DNA from 2 places in the Streptomyces sp. NPDC051286 genome. Region 2 is predicted to be linked to the other one. Evidence: riboswitches for the same ligand, from Rfam matches in the RefSeq annotation. Region 2 holds a riboswitch; the other holds the start of a gene.
The links. A riboswitch is a leader RNA that binds a small molecule or an ion and turns the genes downstream of it on or off. The one in region 2 is predicted to bind thiamine pyrophosphate.

Region 1 (3,820 bases), on a different contig from region 2:
GCCCCTTCACGCTGCCCGACCAGTCGAGGACGACCTTGTTCCAGGGGCCCTTGCACCGGGCGGGCGGGGTGAGCGTGGTGGTGTACGGCGGCCCGCCGAGCGTGTAACCGAAGTCGTGCTCGACGGCCGTCACCGCGCAGTGCTCGGTGTCCGGGCGGGAGACCGGTGGCAGCGCGTCGACCGGGTCCTGGTAGTCGACGGCCGGGTTGGAGCCGGGGGCAGGGGCGGTACCCGCGTACGCCGGGGCGGCAACTGCACCGCCGATGAGGGCGATCGAGGCCGCCGCCACGGATATTCCGCGCAGGGCGCGGACCCATCGGTAGGGGGACATGCACATCCTTTGGAAGAGGGTCGGTAATCCAAAAGCTGCACACTGCACCAATTTTGACCCACGACCAAGAGGCGTCCGCATGACGGATATTGCACACCGGCCCCTTCACAGGGGCGGCCGTTACGGCCTGGCGCACGATAGCGAGCGGGCTCCCGGCGTCATGCGACTCCGCCTCCGGCGTTATCGTCAGTCGACGACTCCCCCAGAGCCCTAAGGCATGGGGGGGGGGACCCCCTTCGCGTCTCCGCCCTCCTCCGCCTTGGATTCGAAGCCGCATGACGCCGCTCGCTGATCCACTCTCTATCGTGCACCAGGCCGTTACTGACGTACCGTCGATTTCAGCGGCACGGAGGGATCGGCCGCCAGCGCCTCATCGAGCCGCGCCCCCGCCTCGATGAGCTTGCGCCCCTGGGCCAGGTCGCGCGGCCGGCCGACGGCGAGGACGGCGACCAGCACGCCGTCCCGCAGCCAGAGCACCGACCAGGCGGGACCGTCCGGGTCGCCGCGCCACAGCAGGGTGTCGGCGCCCCCGTGATGGCCCGCGTACTGCACGAACCGGTCGAACTGCTCGGACCAGAAGTACGGCACGGGGTCGTACGTAAGCGGCTGCGGCGCCCCGCGGGAGCCGGCGCCGATGATGTTGGCGGCGGCGGTCCGCGGCCCCTGGACGGCGTTGTCCCAGTGGTGGACGAGGAGGCGCGTGCCGTATCGCGCGGAGGGGAAGGAGGCACAGTCCCCGACGGCGTACACATCGGGCAGCGAGGTCCGCAGCGCTTCGTCGGCGGTCACCGATCCGTCCGGTCCGAGCGCGATGCCGGAGCCGGCCAGCCAGGCGGTGGCGGGCCGGGCACCGATCCCGACGACCACCGCTCCTGCCGCGAGTGCGCGGCCGTCGGCGAGGACCACCCGGCCGGGCTCGATGCGGGCCACCGGGGCGCCGGTGAGGAGTTCCGCGCCGCTCTCCCCGTACCAGCGGGCCATCGGAGCGGCGACCTCGGCGGGCAGGACGCCCGCGAGCGGCCGGTCGGCGGCCTCGACGACGGTGACCTCGCAGCCCGCGGCGCGGGCCGCGGTGGCGAACTCCGCGCCGATCCATCCGGCGCCGACGACCACGACGGTGTGCTGCTCGCCGAGGACCGGCCGCAGCCGTGCGGCGTCGTCGAGGGTGCGCAGCAGATGGACGCCGCGCACACCCTCGGAGCCCGGCAGCTCGACCGGTTCGGCGCCGGTGGCGATGACCAGGACGTCGTACGGGACGGAACCCGTCGGGGTGTCCAGTTCATGCGCCTCGGACCGGAGGCCGGTCACGTCGCGGCCCAGTTGCAGCTCGATGTCGAGCGCCTCGAAGTCGATGTCGAAGGCGGAGTCCTCGGCCTCGCCGAGCAGTACCGCCTTGGACAGTGGCGGCCGGTCGTAGGGCTGGTGGGGTTCGGCACCGATCAGGGTGACCGGGCCGGTGAAGCCCTGTTCCCGCAGGGCCACCGCGGTCTGCACACCGGCCATGCCCGCACCGACGATGACGATGCGGCGCTCGGTCCGCCGGTCCAGCTGCTCAGTCTGCTGCTCGCTCACCCGTCCACCTTAAACACCTGACGGTCAGTCAGCTAGGCACTTCCTCGACCACGCTCGTCCCGCTGCCCTCCTGCGACTCCCACTCCCACCGCTCGTCCAGCCGCACCCGGCCGTCGGCGAGGTCGACGACGGTGGAGAGGCAGTGTCCGGAGGACGTCGTTCCGTCCTGCTTCAACTGGACGTACCGGAAGTCGAGTCGATCGGCGGTCCTGGTGCCGACGAGATGGCCCCGGACCACGTCGCCGCCCGCGTACTCGGCCCAGATCCGGCCGTCCTCCTCGTGGTACGTGAAGCGGGTACGGGTGCCGACCTGGCCCGGCGCCTGGTCGGCGACCGGCGAGAGGACGAGTCCATCGAGCGAACGGGCCATGGCTGCTGCTCCTTTATCGGGTCCGGGGGACGGGGTCCAGTGCCGTGACCGGCCATGTTCGCCCGACGCGACGGGGCAAAACCTGCCGGGAGGGGCACTAGGGTGGCCACCGTAAGACACTCGCGGGAGCCCGGACGCACCGGGCTGAGAGGGAGGCTGGGCGGCCTCCGACCGTACGCACCTGATCCGGGTCATGCCGGCGAAGGGAGGGGCTGGACGCCCATGCGTTCTTCCGGGAACACATCCGTATCCGCACAAGGATCCGACGTCCTCGTCATCGGGGGCGGGATCATCGGTCTGGTGACCGCCTGGCGGGCTGCACAGCGCGGTCTGCGCACCGCGGTCGTCGACCCCGAACCGGGCGGCGGGGCCGCCCAGGTCGCGGCCGGGATGCTCGCCGCCGTCACCGAACTCCACTACGGCGAGCAGATGCTGCTCGAACTCAATGCCGCGTCCGCCGCGCGCTACCCGGCCTTCGCGGCCGAACTGGAGGCGGCGAGCGGCCAGGACATCGGCTTCCGCGCCTGCGGCACCCTGGCGGTCGCCCTGGACTCCGACGACCGCGCCCATCTGCGGGAGCTGCACGCGCTGCAGCAGCGTTCGGGGCTCGAGTCGGAGTGGCTCACCGGCCGTGAGTGCCGCCGGCTGGAGCCCATGCTGGCGCCGGGCGTGCGCGGCGGTCTACGGGTCGACGGCGACCACCAGGTCGACCCCCGTCGACTGGCCGCCGCTCTGTTGACGGCCTGCGAACGGGCCGGGGTGGTCTTCCACCGCGACTGGGCGGAACGCCTCGGGGTGGCACGGGACCGGGCCACCGGAGCCGTACTCACGGCCGGTACGGAGCTGGCCGCCGACCAGGTCGTACTCGCCTCGGGCAGCCTCAGCGGGCGGCTCGCCGGGCTGCCGGACGAGGTCGTCCCCCCGGTGCGGCCCGTGAAGGGACAGGTGCTCCGGCTGACCGTGCCCGCCGCTTACGCGCCGTTCCTCACCCGCACCGTGCGGGCCGTGGTCCGGGGCAGCCATGTCTATCTCGTCCCGCGCGAGAACGGCGAGCTCGTCGTCGGCGCGACCAGCGAGGAAATGGGCTGGGACACCACCGTCACGGCGGGCGGGGTGTACGAGTTGCTGCGCGACGCCCACGAGCTGGTGCCCGGCATCACCGAACTGCCGCTCACCGAGACCCGGGCCGGCCTTCGCCCCGCCTCCCCCGACAACGCCCCGCTGCTCGGCCGCACCGCCCTGCCCGGCCTCCACCTCGCCACCGGCCATCACCGCAACGGCGTACTGCTCACCCCCGTCACGGGTGACGCCATGGCCGAGTTGCTGACCACCGGCGAGCTGCCCGCCGTGGCCCGCCCCTTCGCCCCCGGACGATTCGCACCCGCCGCCGTACCGCCCTCCGCCTCCGTACGTCAGGAGCAGCCCGCATGACCGACTCCCTCCCGCTCACCGTCTCCGTGAACGGCGATCCCCGTTCGATCGCCGCGGGCACCACCCTGGAGACCCTTGTGGCGACTCTCACGGCGGCGCCCTCCGGGGTCGCCGCG
Region 2 (3,820 bases):
AGGAGTGCACGTTGAGTGACTTCGAGGGCAGCCTGGAAGAGGCGCTGGGCCGGATCCTGGCCAAGGAACAGAACGCCGGCTGAGGAAGAACTGCGCGGACGGCCTACTGGCCGATCGAACGCCGTATCTGCCGAACGGGTGATTTGTGCTTCGCGTCGAGGTGCTCAATGCCTCGCCCTGCGACGCCGGCCCCTCCCGCCCCGTACGGGTGCCGAAGCTCCTGCTTCCGCGCCGAGCCCTGTACGGTCCGCGGAGACGACCAGTGCCGCGAGCACCGTCGTCACCGGTACCGAGGCGACCAGTCCGATCGAGCCGACCAGCGTCCGGACGATCTCCTCCGCCACGAGCTCGCTGTTGGCCACCGTCCCCACGCTGCTCTGCGCGATCGAGAACAACAGCAGCAGGGGAAGCGCGGCGCCTGCGTAGGCGAGCACCAGCGTATTGACCACCGAGGCGATATGGTCGCGACCGATCCTGATCCCTGCCCGGTACAGCTTTCGCGCACCCATGGTCGGGTCCGCCTGGTGCAGCTCCCAGACCGCCGACGTCTGGGTGACCGTCACGTCGTCGAGCACACCGAGCGAACCGATGATGACACCGGCCAGCAGCAGGCCGCTCATGTCGATGTGGGGGTAGAGGCCGTGGATCAGGCCGGTGTTGTCGTCGGTGTTCCCCGTCAGGCTCGCCCAGCCGATGAAGAGTGAACCGAGCAGGCCGATCAGCAGCAGTGAGATCAGAGTGCCGATGACCGCGACCGAGGTACGTGCGGTCAGGCCATGGCACATGTAGAGCGCGATGAGCATGATCGCGCTGGCCCCGACGACCGCGACGAGCAGCGGATTCGACCCCTGAAGGATCGCGGGGAGGATGAACAGGGTCAGTACGGCGAACGACACCGCGAGCGCGACCAGCGCCATCAACCCACGCATTCTGCCGACGACGACCACTGCGAGAGCGAAGATCCCGGCCAGCAGCGCCATCGGGAACTTCCGGTTCACATCCGTCACGGAGTACTGCAGGTCATGGGGCGCGTCAGGGGCGTACGCCACGACCACGCCCTGATCCTTGCGCAACTGCCGAGGGGCGTCGGGCTGAACGATCTCGACGAATGTGCGCCCCTTGTCGTGCCCGGTCGTCACCTCGACCGTGACCCTTTCGCACAGTCCCGGTTCCTGACCGGCGCCCCCGTCCCCCAATGGCGTCGTGGCGCCGCCCGTGACCGGCGTCTGCGAGGCATTCACGTCCTTGCAGTCGACCTTGTCGACACTCACCACCTTGCCCTGCTGGGTCTGCCGGTCGAAACCGACACCGGTGCGCTCGTGCGCGGGCGCACCGCCCGGCCAGAGAGCCACCAGGCCGACAACGACCGCGGTGGCGAACGGGATCAGCACGGCCGCGATGACCTTGCGCAGATGTGCGGAGACCGGCGCAGCAGGGCCGTGGCTGTGCGAATGCCCGTGCTGATGGTCCTGCGATCCGGGGGCGCTCTGTAGGGACGTCACCAGGCGATCATCGCAACAAGGAACAGGCCCTCTGTCCAGCACGCCGGAACAGGCGCTAGCGTGGTGGCACCTTTGCACACGCGGGAGCTCGGAGCACCGGGCTGAGAGGGCGCTGATATCCGTACATCCGTACGGGACAGGCTGCGCCGACCGCCGAACCTGTTACCGGGTAATGCCGGCGTAGGGAGTAGGTCTCATGACCACATCGGACGCACGCACGCCTGCCTCGAACCAGAGCGACGAGGCCGGCACGTCCATCGGCTGGCACAAGGGATACGTCCAGGGCTCGCGCCCGGACCTCCAGGTGCCGGTCCGAAAGGTGCACCTCACCAACGGCAAGGACGTGACGCTGTACGACACGTCGGGGCCGTACACCGATCCCGCCACCGAAACCGACGTACGGCGCGGTCTCGCACCTCTGCGGGAGAACTGGATCACCGCCCGCGGCGACACCGAGGAGTACGTCGGCCGCCCCGTCCGCCCCGAGGACGACGGGCTGGGGCACACCTCGCCGCGCGGCGGACTGCGTAACCTCGACGCCGTTTTCCCTGGCCGTCCGCGCCGTCCGCGCCGCAGCCGCGACGGGCAGCCCGTCACCCAGCTCACGTACGCCCGCCGCGGCGAGATCACCCCGGAGATGGAGTACGTGGCGATCCGGGAGGACGTCGAACCCGAGGTCGTACGCGAGGAGATCGCGGCCGGCCGGGCGGTCCTGCCGGCCAACGTCAACCACCCGGAGACCGAGCCGATGATCATCGGCAAGCGGTTCCTGGTGAAGGTCAACGCCAACATCGGCAACTCCGCGGTCACTTCCTCCATCGAGGAGGAGGTCGAGAAGATGACCTGGGCGACGCGCTGGGGCGCCGACACGGTCATGGATCTCTCCACCGGCCGCAACATTCACACCACCCGCGAGTGGGTACTACGCAACTCCCCTGTGCCGATCGGCACCGTGCCCCTCTACCAGGCCCTCGAAAAGGTCGACGGCAGGGCGGAGGAGCTGACCTGGGAGATCTACAAGGACACTGTGATCGAGCAGGCCGAGCAGGGCGTCGACTACATGACGGTCCACGCCGGCGTGCGGCTGCCGTATGTCCCGCTCACCGCCCGGCGCAAGACCGGGATCGTCTCCCGCGGCGGGTCGATCATGGCCGCGTGGTGCCTGGCGCACCACAAGGAATCGTTCCTGTACGAGAACTTCGAGGAGCTCTGCGAGATCCTCGCGACGTACGACGTGACGTACTCGCTGGGCGACGGACTGCGCCCCGGCTCGATCGCCGACGCCAACGACGAGGCGCAGTTCGCCGAACTGCGCACGCTGGGCGAGCTCAACTCGGTCGCCAAGCGGTTCGGCGTCCAGACCATGATCGAGGGCCCGGGCCATGTCCCCATGCACAAGATCAAGGAGAACATCGACCTCCAGCAGGAGATCTGCGAGGAGGCGCCGTTCTACACGCTCGGCCCGCTGACCACCGATATCGCCCCGGCCTACGACCACATCACCTCGGGCATCGGCGCGGCGATGATCGCCTGGTGGGGGACGGCGATGCTTTGTTACGTCACGCCCAAGGAGCACCTGGGCCTGCCCAACCGGGACGACGTGAAGACGGGCGTCATCACCTACAAGATCGCGGCCCACGCTGCGGACCTCGCCAAGGGGCACCCAGGGGCGCAAGACTGGGACGACGCACTGTCGGACGCGCGGTTCGAATTCCGCTGGGAGGACCAGTTCAACCTGGCACTCGACCCGGACACGGCACGGGAGTTCCATGACGAGACGCTGCCGGCCGAGCCGGCGAAGACGGCCCACTTCTGCTCGATGTGCGGCCCGAAGTTCTGCTCGATGAAGATCAGCCGAAGCATCTCGGAGCAGTTCGGCGGCGACGAGCCCTCGGCGACCGAGGCCGAGATCGCCGAGGGCATGATGAAGAAGTCCGCGGAGTTCGCGGCTGCGGGCAACCGGGTGTACCTCCCGCTCACCGACTGAGTACGCCGTACTGGAACGGCCCGCGCCCCCGGAAACCGCCGGGGGAGCCGCGGGCCGCTCCACCGGCCACCGCCGGGTGTCGGCCTGCGCTGTCCGGCGGGCACGGACATGCGGCAGGCCACAACTCCTGGTGAGCCGAGGGGGCTGATCCCACGGCCCATGGCGCCGCGGCTGGTGATTCCCCACCACTCACGAGGCATGCCGGGCCGCGGCGGCCGGTCAGTCCGGTTCGTGTTCCGGGCCGCCGAAGTCCGGGCTGGTGAAGTCCGGGCTCGTGAAAGACGGGCGGGGTCCCGCCGCCGGACCCTCGTCCGGCCCCGTGAAGTCCGGT

Region 1: another riboswitch for thiamine pyrophosphate. It lies ahead of thiO (glycine oxidase ThiO); the one in region 2 lies ahead of thiC (phosphomethylpyrimidine synthase ThiC).

Annotation. Positions count from the first base shown of each region.
Region 1 covers NZ_JBITER010000001.1:450,545-454,364, reverse strand. Annotated here, with positions in the region: gene ACIBB8_RS02075 (peptide-N4-asparagine amidase) at 1-331, opposite strand, end outside; gene ACIBB8_RS02070 (NAD(P)/FAD-dependent oxidoreductase) at 650-1,903, opposite strand; gene ACIBB8_RS02065 (hypothetical protein) at 1,932-2,273, opposite strand; TPP riboswitch at 2,386-2,498, shown strand; gene thiO (glycine oxidase ThiO) at 2,496-3,704, shown strand; gene thiS (sulfur carrier protein ThiS) at 3,701-3,820, shown strand, end outside.
Region 2 covers NZ_JBITER010000012.1:136,539-140,358, reverse strand. Annotated here, with positions in the region: gene ACIBB8_RS15285 (SsgA family sporulation/cell division regulator) at 1-83, shown strand, start outside; gene ACIBB8_RS15280 (YibE/F family protein) at 165-1,502, opposite strand; TPP riboswitch at 1,573-1,706, shown strand; gene thiC (phosphomethylpyrimidine synthase ThiC) at 1,699-3,489, shown strand; gene ACIBB8_RS15270 (hypothetical protein) at 3,709-3,820, opposite strand, start outside.